DNA from 2 places in the Shewanella seohaensis genome. Region 1 is predicted to be linked to the other one. Evidence: predicted binding sites of a transcription regulator. Region 1 holds the regulator's gene; the other holds the start of a gene.
What was found. The regulator MetJ, encoded in region 1, represses methionine synthesis genes. The targets are predictions, from matches to a motif close to TAGACGTCTAGACGTCTA.
Positions count from the first base shown of each region.

Region 2: metE (5-methyltetrahydropteroyltriglutamate--homocysteine S-methyltransferase) is a predicted target of MetJ. The motif match lies at 4,397-4,414, and genes of this name have one in related genera.

Region 1 is NZ_JAKILE010000003.1:207,160-214,776, forward strand. Features, by position in the region: gene L2713_RS04755 (methyl-accepting chemotaxis protein) at 1-275, shown strand, start outside; gene metF (methylenetetrahydrofolate reductase) at 343-1,236, opposite strand; gene L2713_RS04765 (bifunctional aspartate kinase/homoserine dehydrogenase II) at 1,540-3,933, opposite strand; gene metB (cystathionine gamma-synthase) at 3,945-5,108, opposite strand; gene metJ (met regulon transcriptional regulator MetJ) at 5,331-5,645, shown strand; gene L2713_RS04780 (sulfite exporter TauE/SafE family protein) at 5,747-6,490, shown strand; gene nrfD (NrfD/PsrC family molybdoenzyme membrane anchor subunit) at 6,615-7,559, opposite strand; gene L2713_RS04790 (4Fe-4S dicluster domain-containing protein) at 7,562-7,617, opposite strand, start outside.
Region 2 is NZ_JAKILE010000003.1:37,061-44,677, forward strand. Features, by position in the region: gene L2713_RS04015 (3-hydroxybutyrate dehydrogenase) at 1-345, opposite strand, end outside; gene L2713_RS04020 (hypothetical protein) at 299-457, opposite strand; gene L2713_RS04025 (CoA transferase subunit A) at 486-1,193, shown strand; gene L2713_RS04030 (3-oxoacid CoA-transferase subunit B) at 1,203-1,865, shown strand; gene metE (5-methyltetrahydropteroyltriglutamate--homocysteine S-methyltransferase) at 2,004-4,286, opposite strand; gene L2713_RS04040 (LysR family transcriptional regulator) at 4,487-5,392, shown strand; gene L2713_RS04045 (HDOD domain-containing protein) at 5,455-6,183, opposite strand; gene L2713_RS04050 (TonB-dependent receptor) at 6,464-7,617, opposite strand, start outside.

The sequences.
Region 1 (7,617 bases):
CCACACAGAGTTGTGTATCACTGGTGCATGAGGCAGGTTCTGCCCTCGAGGCCATTACCCAAGCCGTATCGACCATCAGCCAAATGAACATTCAAATCGCCAGCGCCGCCAATGAGCAGTGCGCCGTTTCGGCGGAAATTAATAAAAACGTCAATAATATTAATGATATTGCGACCAATGCGACCGAAAGTGCCGTGCAAACCGCGCGGGCGGGGGATGAACTCGCGCAGCTTTCAATGCGCTTAACGACTCTGCTCTCCCAATTTAAGATTTAGGAATTAGTCACTAGCCAAAAACAAAACGCCGCTAAATAGCGGCGTTTTTTTATGGATGTTTACTGCGTTATACCGCCTTTGGGCGAACCCCTAAGGTATGGCAAATCGCATAGGTCAGCTCTGCGCGGTTAAGGGTGTAGAAGTGAAAATCTTTAACACCTTCACGGGATAACACTTTAACCATATCAATCGCCACGTTAGCCCCCACCAGCTGACGCGTGCCCGCATCATTCTCTAGGCCATCGAACTGCTTATGCAACCAGCTCGGCAGGCTTACATTGGTCATACCCGCGAAACGTTTTAACTGGGTAAAGTTAGTCACAGGCAAAATGCCGGGGACGATTTCGACATCAATTCCCGCCGCAACGCAGCGGTCGCGAAAACGCAGGTAAGATTCAACATCGAAGAAAAACTGGGTAATAGCACGGCTCGCACCGGCATCGATTTTACGCTTGAGGTTAATCAAATCGGCCTGAGCATTAGCCGCATCTGGATGCACTTCTGGGTAAGCGGCAACCGAAATATCAAAGTCGGCCACTGAGCGCAGTAAGCGCACTAAATCCGCCGCAAAGCGAGTCGGTTTCGGGCTGCCCGCTGGTAAATCGCCACGCAGTGCCACTATGTCGCGGATCCCCGATTTCCAGTAATGCTTCGCCAGATCTAACAATTCTTCGTCGCTGGCATCCACTAAGGTTAAATGCGGCGCGGCAACCAGATTGGTTTCTTTTTGAATACGTTCAATCACGCCGTGGGTACGGTCACGCACGCCCGAGTTGGCACCATAGGTCACTGAAACAAACTTAGGATTCAGCGGCTCTAAACGGCGGATAGAGTTCCACAGGATCTGTTCCATTTCGGGGGTTGATGGCGGGAAAAACTCAAAAGAAACATTAATATCGCCATTAAGTTCAGACAAACTTTGGTTTAGCGAATGTGAATGTTGTGCGTGATGAAAAGCCATGTGTATTTCCTCAACCGCCCAAGTGCGACGCTCCATCGCGCTGGTACGACTTATAAATGCAGTAATTTAATCCATATGGACGTTTGGACGTCTATATGTCCATATACTAGAGAAACTGGCCGTTAAGTCAAGCCAAAAAATCCCCCTTTTTGGCATTTTCTTATCCCTCGTTGACCACCTTGATTTTAGTCCTGATCTTCGCCAATAAAAAAAGGACTCGAATGAGTCCTTTACGTCTATGAATATTGCCCGAATCAGCTTGAAGATACGGGGGCTAAGTTCTTCAAGTGTCTGGGTTTATGACTACTCTTGCAGCAGATCGCGACAGATCTGCGTCAGATCCGATTGCACCGCTGCGGCAGTTACCTCACGCCCCGCACCCGGCCCACGGATAATCAGCGGATTACCTTGGTAGAAAGCAGAGCGGATCACAAACACATTGTCCCCAGGCGTCAGGTTAGCGTAGGGATGATTCGCATCAATCCACTGTAATCCCACCTCAGCTTTCAGGGCCGCGCCGCTATTGTCCAAGGAGGCGACATATCTCAGCACTTTGTTTTGCTCCGCCGCCGCACCGTATTGTTGCTGCAATTCATCATCCAGCTCAGCGATACGGGCAAGGAATTGCTCCAGTGGAATATCCGCTAAATGAGCCGGCACTAGGGAGCGCAGCTCAATATCCTCAAGCTCGATTTCCAGACCGATTTCACGGGCCAAAATCAGTAGCTTGCGCTGCATGTCGCGCCCAGAGAGATCGTCGCGGGGATCGGGTTCGGTAATCCCTAGGCCACGTGCTTCAACCACTAATTCCGAGAAGGGTTTGCTGGTATCGTATTTCTCGAATAACCAACACAGGGTACCAGAGAAAATCCCGCCGACGGCCTCAACCGTATCTCCACTGTTACGCAAATCGTTTAAGGCGTGCTGAATAGGTAAGCCCGCACCGCAGCTGGCGTTATAACGCCAGAATAGACGGCGATAACCGAGTTGTTCCTTCAGCTCGCGATAGAACGGCAGCGGGCCAGAACCCGCAAGCTTGTTCGCGCTGACCATATGGATGCCACGCTCGAAAAACTCTGGGTATTGTAGAGTCAAACTGGCGCTGGCGCTGATGTCTAATGCAATCAGTTCGTCGCAGTTAAGTTGTTCTAATTGTTCGAATAAATGTTCATATTGCCAAGGTGTTGCCTCGGCATCGAATTCCTGCTGCCAGTTTTCCAAATCCACAGCCGTAGACTTGATCAGGGCTTTGCTGGAACTCACCAAACCGACAAGCTCGACACGCGCTTCAAGCTCTTGATTTAACGAGGGAGAAACTGACTTAAATAGCTTCACCCACGCCTCGCCAATATTGCCAACACCCAGCAGCAATACGCCAATGCGTTTACGTGGACCGGCGCAGCGGCGATGCACTTTTTGCGTCAGCAGATTAACCTGCGACTGTGGCACTAAGGTCACCAAACTTAAGTCACCACTGAACAAGGGCTTAGCGTCACGGCTCAGTAAACGGGCAAAGCTGCGGCGATAATGCTCGGCATCGGCACTCACAAGCGCCACTAAACCGAGTTCGGTATTAATTTGCAGATCTTTAATGCCGAGGGCTTCGGCCTGCGCATCCAATAACTTTTGTACTTGTTTTTGGTTTTCAGCGGTATAAGCGAGCTCGAGTCGTTGATGCGCCGATACCCAATGGGCCAGTGGCGTTAATCCTGCTTCGACTAATTGCTCAAGCAGACTGGCCACATCGCCCGCGATCTTAAAGCCAAATAACACCACGGCATTCAGGTTAGTCACCACAGGCGCACTCGCCGAGGAACTGTGGGGCGCAATCAGGGTAAAGTCGGTATGGGAGGCGTAGCTTGAACGTACGGCTAGGCTCACCTCGGTGTTAAACAGCGGCTGCAAAGTGCGTGAATGTAATACTGGCGAACCTAGACGCGCCAAGCGGTCGGCTTCAGCGAGGGACATGCTCTTGAGTAATTTCGCATCGTTGATCTTATTCGGATCGGCGTTAAATACCCCTTCAACGTCAGTCCAAATGGTTACGCGCTCAATGTCGGCAAGGCTAGCAATTAAGCTGGCGCTAAAGTCAGAGCCATTGCGACCCAATAGCAAGGTATCGCCACGCTCGTTGGCACAGATAAAACCTGTGATCACTAAACGCTCGTTAGGATGCGCGGCCAGTAAGGCTTGCACTTTGGCGCGGGATTCTTGCACACGAATTTGCGGTACGGCGGCCTCGTCGGCCACAAGAATCGAACAGGCATCCACATGACTTGCGGCCACACCCGATTCGCGCAGCAGCGCCGCCATTAAGCGCGCCGACCAACGCTCACCAAAGCTCACCACATGGCTAATTTGGTAATCGTTGCGGGAATCTAAAGATAATAGACTGATTAACTGAGCTTTATCCGTGGTTAAACGCTCACGTAGATCCCGCGCTTGCTCATTAGATAACAGCTGCTCAATCAAACCTTGTTGATAGCTGATAAGAACCTGTAACTCTTCTTGCCATAATTGGTTGCTATCGCGCAGGGACAATAATTTATATAAAAAGTTAGTGGTTTTACCCGCGGCAGACACCACCACCAGATCATCACTATGACCATGGGTTAACAGAATATGGGCGACTCGGCGATAACAATCGGCATCGGCTAAGCTGGAACCACCAAATTTATGTAAGTGACAACGTGCCATCTCGAATTCCTCTACTGACAAGCCGCAACGGCGGCCAATCCTGCTTGAATATCTGCAACTAAGTCTTCGGCATCTTCAATACCAACCGACAAACGTAATAGGGTGTCTTTAATGCCAGCTTCATAACGCGCTTGGGGCTCCATCGCCCTGTGGGTCATAGTCGCGGGCACGGCCACGAGACTCTCAACGCCACCTAAGCTCTCGGCCACGCTAAATAAACTTAAGGCATCTAAAAAGGCGACCACTTCGGCCTCGCCGCCCTTAAGCTCAAAACTCAGCATAGCGCCAAAGCCTTTTTGCTGCTTGGCGGCAATGGCATGACCGGGGTGATCCGCAAGGCCTGGGTAATACACTTTGCTCACTACAGCGCTGCTCGTCAGCACGTCCAGAATACGCTGGGCATTGCTTTGATGCTCGCGAATGCGCACGGCCAAGGTACGCAGACCGCGCAGGGTTTGATAACTGTCGAAGGCAGACCCAGTTAAGCCTAAGGTGTTTGACCACCAATGTAAGGTCTCACCGAGTTGAGGATCTTTGGCGATCACCGCGCCGCCCACCACATCGCTGTGACCATTGATGTACTTAGTGGTGGAGTGGATAACGATATCGGCACCGAGTAACAGCGGTTGCTGCAAAATGGGCGAGAGGAAAGTATTGTCCACCACCACTAAAGCACCTACAGCGTGGCTTGCCTTGGCGATAGCTTCGATATCGACGACTCGCAGCAGAGGGTTTGATGGGGTTTCAATCCACACCATCTTAGGTTGCTGGGCAATCGCTTGCTCGAGCGCTTGGGCATCGGTTTGATCGACCACCAGCAGTTTAAATTGGCCCTTTTTAGCCAAGTTAGTGAATAAACGGTAAGAACCGCCGTAACAATCGTGGGGCACCACCAGCAAGTCATCGGGGCCGAGCAAGGTAGTGACTAGAGTAATGGCTGCCATGCCAGTGCAAGTCACCACACCGGTTGCGCCCTTTTCCAGCTTAGCTAAGGCATCACCTAAGATGCTGCGGGTGGGATTGCCGGAACGGCTGTAATCAAATTCGCGAGGATTTTTATGACCATCGAAGGCGTAATTAGTCGACAGGTAAATTGGCGGCACCACCGCGCCATACTGAGTATCGCTTTCGATACCCTGACGCACTGCTAATGTGGCTAATTGACGTTCGGTCACTAATTTGCCTGCGGTCATCGGGAACTCCTAAGTTCGCAAAGAGATGTCTGGACGTCTAAATGTACCTAAGCCCAGTGGCATCGTCAATAGGCGTTAAGACGTTTAGACGTCTAAACATAAAGAAATCTGTTTGCAATCACTAAGAAATAGTAGCAATAATTTGACTGTTATCTGTAAGGGTTTAAAATCTGCCCCGAATTTAGCGTTATAACAGGTGAGTCAATGACTGAATGGAATGGGGAATACATCAGCCCCTATGCTGAACATGGCAAGAAGAATGAACAAGTAAAGAAAATTACTGTGTCTATTCCGCTCAAAGTGCTAAAAGTCCTCACGGATGAACGTACCCGTCGTCAGGTGAACAACCTGCGCCACGCCACCAATAGCGAACTCTTGTGTGAAGCATTTTTGCATGCCTACACCGGCCAGCCTCTGCCTGATGATGCCGATCTGTCGAAAGATAGCCCAGACAGCATTCCCGCCGAAGCGAAACGGTTGATGGACGAAATGGGGATCGAGTGGGAAGATATGGAGTAACGCTTAAGCGTCCAATATCCTACTTATCATTAGGGATCGTTAATGCTCATCTTGCCTGATGGGTTAGAGTAACGATCCCTATTTTGTTTTGATGGAATCCTATGTTCTCCTTGATAGATCCACAAACGCTCGCCATTGCGTCTGTGATTGTGTTTTTAGGTGCCCTCACCCAGAGTCTGATTGGCTTTGGTCTTGCCGTGGTGGCGAGCCCGTTGCTGTATATTGTCGACCCCGAATTAGTGCCCGCACCTGTGATTGTGATGGGTTTTTCCATCGCCCTACTCACCCTACTGCGTGAACGCGGCCATTTAGAATTCAATGGCTTGCAATACGCGCTTATCGGTCGAGTGCCCGGAGGTTTTATCGGTGCCAGCCTGCTGCTGTTTGCGCCGCAGCCGATTCTTGGTCTGGCGATTGCTGGCATTGTGGCAGTCGCCGTGGTGCTGAGCCTGTATAAATTGACTCTTCCCGTGAATAAGGCAACCCTGTTTGGCGCGGGCGTAGTCTCGGGGATCTTTGGTAATATTGCCGCCATTGGTGGCCCACCGATGGCGATTTTGTTGGCGGGTAAGGATGCCTCCAAATTTCGCGCCGCACTGTCGGCCTTCTTTATCTTCAGCTCGACCATAGCCCTGGTCATTCTTGGGGTGACGGGCCTACTCGAAATCAAGCATTTGTGGTTATCACTCATGCTGCTGCCCTCAGTGTTTTTAGGCTATTTAGTGGCGGGCAAACTGGTGGGGAATGTGGATAAACATAAGACCAAGATGGCAACCTTAGCCCTCTGCGCTATCAGTGCCTTAGTGCTTACGGTGAAATCTGTGATTGAGCTATTGCCGCAATAATTACCGCAATAATTACCGCAATAAAATCCTGCTAATCGCAGCCATAAAAAAGCACCGTTAATCGGTGCTTTTTGCTTGCAGGGATAAGTGATGTATCCCATCGATATTGCCGTTAACCAGCACTCTAACTTAGATAGCTTTGTCCCGCATACACAATAAAGTGTCTCAGTGCTAACACGCCGGTTAAGCTGGCGCAGGCCACCATGATCATCGCGCCCTTAGTGTGGCGAGTCGCGGTGGGAAGCAGCATAAACAACAGCGGAATACCAAAACCAATCCCGACCACGCCAATCCAAAATACGCTCGCCCACACGCCAGAGGTGAGTGATGCCAGCGCCGCAGCCGCCGCTCCGCCCTTAAAGTACAAGGCGCAGAACAACATAAACAGGAACATGATTTCGATTGCCATCACTGGCAGCTCTAAGCCATGCATTTTGGCTAAGGTCTTGTCGTGGCTATCGGTCTTGAACATCACCAGCGCCAGCACCGCATTAGCCGCCGCGCCCGCCGATAAACCAGAGACTAAAAACAGCGCTGGCAATACCGCAGTGTTCAACATCGGATAGGCATTCATAGCCGAAATTAAGAAGCCAGTGTAAGCCCCCACGCCAATGGCGAGGATAAACAGCAGTACTTCAATCAACTTTCTAAAGGGCATCAGCAGCTTAGCGATAGGCACGAGGAAACCTAAGCCCCACTTTGGCAGTTCATCACGCAACACAAGAATCGCGTAGGCAAATGCCAAGGGGGAGTAAGCCAGTAGTGCTAACACCCCAATCGCCATTACGGACTGGAAGTTATAGTTGATTAAAATCAGCCAGAAGTGGAAAGGCTTCGTTAAATCAAACACTAAACATGCCAAGCCTAGACAAATGGCCACTGGACCAATAATCGCCGCGGCCTTGAGAATACTCGTCTCCCCCTGCGCTTGCTCCTTATTAAACCAACGCAGGCCAATGCCAATCAGCAAACTTCCGGCGGATAAACCCGCCATAAACAGATACACGGCGATGATCCAATGCCAAGTGACGGGATCATATTGCGCCATATCGCCCCAAGTATTGTTCATAATCAAATCCCCCCTCTTTTGGTAGGAACGCGATATACCCTAGGCTGAGTGCCTAAAT
Region 2 (7,617 bases), 170 kb from region 1:
ACTGCCCAAAGCCTTAACGCCTGCGTCCATAAAGGCATGAATGTTCTTGGGATCCCGCAGATCGGCGTTACTGAAGAAAGTGTGGATGTGATATTGCTCGGCAAACTCCGCTGCCAAGCGTTGCCCCTCGGCTTCGGGCATTAAGCCGTGCAGGATAAGATGGCAGCCTTGCTCCGCCAGCACATGGGCCGTTGCTAAACCAATTCCACTGGTGGAGCCGGTTATCAGCCCTACCTTGCCCTTTAAGCTTGAGTGTTCAACCGCCATATTGCTTGTCTCCCGATGCTTTAAAATCCAGTCACAGTCCTTTATCCATGCCTTGAACACAGGCATGGCGGGGCGCACATTCCCAATGCCCCAGACTCAATGCCATTAGAATATGGCAATTGGCCGCGGTTTTATTTGGCACCTTAGTACCATAGGAGCGCTCGAAAAATTGGGTAATAGTAAGCGCCACACTTTCAGCAAGCGTAAGAGAGCACTCCATGTCTGGATTGAATAAGGTGGTTACCAGCTACAGCGATGCGTTAGCAGGACTCGAAGATGGGATGACGGTGATTGCGGGCGGCTTTGGCCTTTGCGGTATTCCTGAAAATCTAATCAAAGAAATCAAACACAAAGGCACCAAAAACCTGACCGTCGTTTCCAATAACTGCGGCACTACGGAATACGGACTTGGGATCTTATTGCTCGATAAACAGATTAAAAAAATGATCGCCTCCTATGTGGGCGAAAATGCCAACTTCGAGGCGCAGATGATGTCTGGCGAACTGGAAGTCGAACTCACGCCGCAGGGCACGCTGGCGGAAAAAATGCGTGCGGCGGGCGCGGGCATTCCGGCTTTTTATACCGCAACTGGCTATGGGACTGACGTGGCAATAGGTAAAGAAGTCAAAGAATTCAATGGTCGCCATTACATTCTTGAAGAATCGATTACAGGCGACTTTGCCATAGTCAAAGCCTGGAAGGCCGACACCTTCGGCAATTTAGTCTTTCGCAAAACTGCCCGTAACTTCAATCCCCTTGCCGCCACCGCGGGCAAGATAACCGTGGTGGAGGTGGAGGAAATTGTCGAACCGGGTCAATTAGATCCCGATGAAATCCATACGCCCGGCATCTATGTCGATAGGCTTATCCAAGGCAGCTTCGAGAAACGTATCGAGCAACTGACTACCCGCCCCTCCAGCAAATAGGATTTGGTTATGGCACTTTCAAGAGAACAACTCGCCCAGCGCGTCGCCCAAGAACTCAAAGATGGCTATTACGTGAATCTTGGCATCGGTATCCCCACACTGGTGGCTAACTATATTCCCGAAGGCATTGAAGTGATGCTGCAATCCGAAAACGGTCTGTTAGGGATGGGGCCTTTTCCGACGATGGAAGAGGTCGATGCCGACTTAATCAATGCCGGCAAGCAGACTGTGACGATGGCAAGGGGCGCCGCCATCTTCGACTCGGCCGAGTCCTTTGCCATGATCCGCGGCGGCCATGTGGACCTCACCGTATTAGGCGCCTTTGAGGTCGATACTCAGGGCAATATCGCCTCCTATATGATCCCAGGAAAATTAATTAAGGGCATGGGCGGCGCCATGGATCTTGTCGCCGGCGCCGACAATATTATTGTGACCATGACCCACGCCTCAAAGCACGGTGAGTCTAAGCTATTAACCGAGTGCACTCTGCCGCTAACGGGCAAGGGCTGTATCAAAAAAGTACTGACAGACTTGGCCTTTATCGAAATCAAAGAAGGCAAGTTCCATCTGCTCGAACGCGCCCCCGGCGTGAGTGTCGAGGAGATTATTAAGCTCACTGCTGGTGAACTTGTAGTGCCAGAGCATGTCCCCGAGATGATGTTTAACGAATAAGCCCAATTCAGTGAATAAGTAGGTTCAAGCGCGCATTCAACTATGCCTTTTCAAATCGCCAATAAAAACAGGGATACCTAAGGTATCCCTGTTTTTTACGCTATGCCAAAGAGGCATAAATTGCAGATTTTACAGCGTTTAGCCGAGGCGGCGACGCAGTTCGCGGGTCGCATCCACCATGTTCTTCAGTGCGGGTTCTACCTCATCCCAAGTGCGGGTCTTAAGGCCGCAATCGGGGTTAACCCACAGTTGGCGCACAGGCACTTTTTGCGCCGCTTTTTCGATAAGGTGCACCATGGCCTCAACACTTGGGGTATTTGGCGAGTGGATATCGTAAACGCCTGGGCCAATTTCATTTGGATATTCAAAATCTTCAAAGGCGTTGAGCAGCTCCATGCGTGAACGCGAGGTCTCGATGGTGATCACGTCCGCATCCATGGCGGCAATGGCCGCAATCGTGTCGTTAAACTCGCTGTAGCACATATGGGTGTGGATTTGGGTTTCATTCACAACACCTGCCGCACTGAGTTTAAAAGCATTCACCGCCCAATCTAAGTAAGCTTGCCACTCGCTTTGCTTTAATGGCAGACCTTCGCGGAAGGCTGGCTCATCAATTTGGATAATGCCAATGCCTGCATTTTGTAAATCCACCACTTCATCACGAATCGCTAGCGCCAATTGGGTGGCAATGGTATCGCGGCTGATATCTTCACGGGCAAATGACCAATGTAGAATCGTCACTGGACCCGTTAGCATGCCTTTGACGGGTTTGTCCGTTAGGCTCTGGGCGAATTCGGCCCACTCAACCGTCATAGCCTTAGGGCGGCTCACATCACCATAAATCAACGGCGGCTTAACGCAGCGAGAACCATAACTCTGTACCCAACCATTTTTGGTAAAGCCCACGCCTTCGAGCTGCTCGCCGAAGTATTCCACCATGTCATTACGCTCGGCCTCACCATGAACTAGCACATCGATACCGAGTTTGAGCTGACGATCTATGGTATCGCGGGTCACTTGCTGCAACTGCTCGGTATATTGGGCATCGCTTAGCTCCCCTTTGCGCCAACGGCTACGTAAACCACGAATAGCAGGCGTTTGTGGGAATGAGCCAATCGTGGTCGTTGGCAGCAATGGCAAACGATACTTGCGCTGCTGCACCGCTTGGCGCTCAGTAAATTCGCTCACACGTTCATAGTCGGCTTGAGTCAGTGCAGCGACACGGGCGATCACTTTAGCATCCGCCGCCTGCGCCTTAGCCTCACGGCGTGCCAAACAAGTGTTAACTATCTCTTTGGCCGCGACGGACTCAGGCGCCAGCAGTAATTGGCGCACATTAGCCAGCTCCAACAGCTTTTGCTTAGCAAACGCGAGCTGCTGACGTAGCGCCGGCGTGAGCGTCGTCTCCACCTCTAAATCTACAGGGCTGTGAAGCAGTGAACAGGAAGTGCCAATCCAAAGGCGTGCGCCGTCTTGTGAGCATAAGTCTCGGGCAACACTACCGATACGCTCGACAATCAGGTCAACCTCTGCCGCCCACACGTTACGGCCATTAACTACACCAGCCGACAGAATTTGATCTGGTTTTAAGGCATTGGCAAACAAGGCCAATTGTTCAGGGGCGGTCACTAAATCGAGGTGCAGACCCGCCACAGGCAGTGCAGAAACCAGCGCCTGATGATGACTGATACTGCCATAGTAGCTGGTGAGTAAAATCTTCACTTGAGCCGTTTTAAGCGCTTGATAAGCTTCGCTAATCGCTACTTGCCAATCGGCGGCTAATTCGAGTGCCAGAATCGGCTCCTCAAGCTGCACCCAAGTCACGCCCTGCGCGGCAAAACGCGCCAGAATGTCAGCATAGGCCTTTAACAGATTTGGCAATAGGCTGAGTTTATCGAAATCCTGACCCACGGTTTTGGCCAGATACAAGTAACTCACAGGGCCTAACAGCACGGGCTTGGCTTGATAACCCAGCGCCTGCGCCTCGGCGACTTCATCAAAAAACTGCTCATAGGCGATAGAGAACACTTGGTCTTGCTTAAGCTCTGGCACTAAGTAGTGGTAGTTAGTGTTGAAATACTTAGTCATTTCCGAGGCTGGCGCATCGGTGCCAGTTGGCGCACGGCCACGGGCAACGCGGAATAAGGTATCAAGATCGATAGCGCCCTCGCCACGGTGACGATCTGGGATAGCGTTTAGGGTCGCACTCAGGGTTAACACTTGATCGTAAAAGGCAAAATCCCCCACGGGCACTTGCTCAATCCCAGCGGCTACTTGCCATTGCCAATGGGTACGACGTAACTCCTTGGCCACCTCATGCAGTTCAGCTTGAGTGCTCTCACCACGCCAGTATTTTTCGAGGGCAAATTTCAGTTCACGACGACGCCCGATACGGGGAAAACCAAGACTATTTAATTGCATACCATATCTTCCTTTATTTGAGATAAGCCATATTCGGCACTTGCACCCAGCTGATGGTGTTTTCTTGGCAATTTTTCGCATTTAAGCCTTGATAAATCACAATGGGCGTCTGGACGTCTAGAAGTTTATTGTGGTAGTCTCTATGCCAGCAACCGAATTGATTTCAAGCACAACATGAGCGAAATTCACTTGGAGTGATCATGATCGAACTAAGACATCTGCGAACCTTAATGGCACTGAAGGAAAGTGGCAGCTTGGCGGGCGCAGCCAAAAAACGTTTTGTCACTCAATCGGCTCTTTCCCATCAAATTAAGGAGTTAGAGCAACGAATTAATTCGCCCATTTTTGTGCGTAAAAGCAAACCCCTCTCCTTTACTCAAGAAGGCGCACGGCTACTGCACCTCGCCGAAGAGATCCTGCCTAAGGTGTTAGAAACGGAAACAGATCTGAAAAATGGTCTAGAGACAGAGACCAATCAACTCAGAGTGGGGATTGAATGCCACAGCTGTTTTCGCTGGTTAATGCCAGTGATGGAGCAATTTAGGCAAGATCATCCGCAGGCCGAGTTAGATCTATCGAGCCGTCATCTATTCGATTCGCTCAATGCCTTAGAGATGGGCGAACTCGATATAGTACTGACCTCAGATCCCGTACCGGGACACTCGCTCGCCTATCAGCATTTGTTTGATTTTGAAGTGAAGTTAGTGGTTGCCAAGGATCATCCCTTAGCGAAAGAAGCCTATGTTACGCCTAAGCAATTGGCCCGCTTACCCATTATCAGCTATCCAGTGCCACTGGCGCGTTTAGATATTTACCGCCACTTTTTAGAACCCGCCGGCGTTGAGGCGGGCGAGCAAAAGACCTGCGATTTGACCATGATGTTATTGCAACGCATCGCCTGTAAGGACGGTATCGCCGCCCTGCCCAACTGGTCAATCAATGAGGGACATGGCTTGAGTTTAGCTTCAGTCAAACTCGGCCAAGAAGGCTTAAAGCGCCCACTATTTGGGGCCTATCGCCGCCACAGCGCGAACTCGGCCTTAGTGCAAAACTGGCTGCAACTGGTGGCAAGCGAAGGCTTAGCGCGTCAGCAAAAATCCAATTAATGCCGTAAAAACAGCATAAAAACAAAGCCTGCAATTGCAGGCTTTGTTTTTATGAGCAGTGCTTAGAGCGGGTTGAGTAACATGCCGCGCATCGAGAGCACACGGCGCAGAATCAACCCGGGAGAATTTTGATTACGGGTCTGGCGCAGGTTATGGGCGATCATAAACTCTTGGCGCAGATCCTGATCGAGATCTAAGGCCTCAAAGGCTTCGATGGTTAAGGTCTGCTGCTGATTATCAATCAATGACTTAATCACGCTTAACGGGAAAGATTGCTCAGAGCTGGCATTTAAGTAAGCAAAGGCCGTTAAGGCAATGATTTGCCCGAACACGCTAAACAGCGCCAAGGTTTGTACTTCATCGGGGTCAACATCGACATCCGGCATATCGACTAGGCTGTCGACCGCATCGGTAGCGATATTTTCCGTGAGTTTCCAATAACCTTGTACCAACTTCTTATAGGGTTGGGGTAATTCATCGAGGCGTTCTTTCAAATAGAAGGTGAAGGCATAACGATAAATATTGACCTGGCCTAAACGGATTAGGGCGTCTTTTAAGGAGCGAGATTTAGGATTTACTACACCTGAAGCCTGCGCCGAATTACTGCGCATCAACATGTGGGCAGCTAATGCGGGATCGCTCGAAATAATATCGATCACATTACGAATGTCGCCTTCGGCAAGGATCGCTTTTTTGAGTGGAATTAAGATCCCACGGCGACCGATCACTTGCTCTTCATTCGCTATGATGGCTCTCACTTGAGTAAAAACCTGTTGCTCAAGATCTGTCATAAGACACTTTGCACCTGTTAATTAGCTATAAGATGATTCGAATACCGCTCACATCATACCCAAACTACTGAGAATTTCAGCCCTAAGTCGCAGAATAATTGTGACTATGCTTTAGATGAAGTGATCTATAGCACAAGCAACGACTTAGGCCATCTCAAAATAGGCTGAACTTATAAAGAATACACCGAGAAAATGGATTTTTCTCTGCGCATAGCCAAACAACAGAAATAATAAAGCCAGACTGAGTCTGGCTTTATTCGGTTAAGCATTTATTTCAAGCTTAGAAGCGGTAACCCACAGTCAAGCGAATATCACGGCCTCGGCCTGAGTAATAGCTATCACCCCAAATGCCACCGTAGTAACCCGAACTAACATACTCTTTATCAAACAGGTTATCGATACGCAGGCTCGCTAACCAAGCGTCACGGGTATAGTTAAGGGCTAGATTACCTAAGACATAGCTAGATAATTTATCGCCTTCGTTGCCGTTATCGCCTTCGATAAAACGGTCACCCGTGTAAATCGCCTCGGCAAACACTTGGAAATGCTCGGCAAAATCCATACTGACATAACCGCGTCCCGTATGCTCAGCCACCCAAGACAATTGCTTGCCATCATTCACCCCATCGGTAAATTCGGCATCAATATAGTTATATTCCAAGCCTAAGGTGAGGGCTTGAGTGACCTGCCAATCCCAATCGGCACTCGCGCCATAGCGGCGTGAAGCATCGGCATTGACGTTGGCACCTTGGAAGCTGCCGCCAACAGGTTTTTCAGCACTCGGGTCGAAGACAATTTCATCTTCTAAATCGAGGCGATATAGGCTAACGCGTAGGCTTTGGTTAGCCACAGTCCAATCCCAACCCGCCTCATAGGAACGGCCTGTCTGTGGCTTTAAGCCATAGACATCTTTCGGGGTGTAAGCTTGCTCATCGACCTTAGCAAAGCGGAAGTTTTCATCGCCACGCAGATAGAATCTGTGCTCGGCGCTCGGACGGTAATTTAAACCGAACTCGAATGCGGTCGCATCTTCATCTAAATCGATGCCGTTTGGATACACATTGCCATCGACCAGATCGTCGGTCACCCGCGCATAACGGCCACCCACCACATAGCTTAAGGTGTGGCTTAATGGCACAGTAGCTTGCAGGTAAGCACTTTGCATTTCCTGCACGTTGCTGCGCGCCATAGAGTCAAACTCGGCCTTACCGCGGCTGATGTCTAAACCAGTGACTAGGTTTAACTCACCTTGACGGGTGCTGTAATTAGCAAGCGCTTTAGGGCTAAACATCAGTAGCGAGCGAGTATTTTGGCTACCCGCCCCCCAGTTTAATGAGGTCACTAAGGTATCGCTGTAATCCAGATCCGCCGCTAAGGCCCAGTTTTGGTTAAGCTGATGCTGATAACCACTGCGTGCCGCTGTGGTCATCTCAT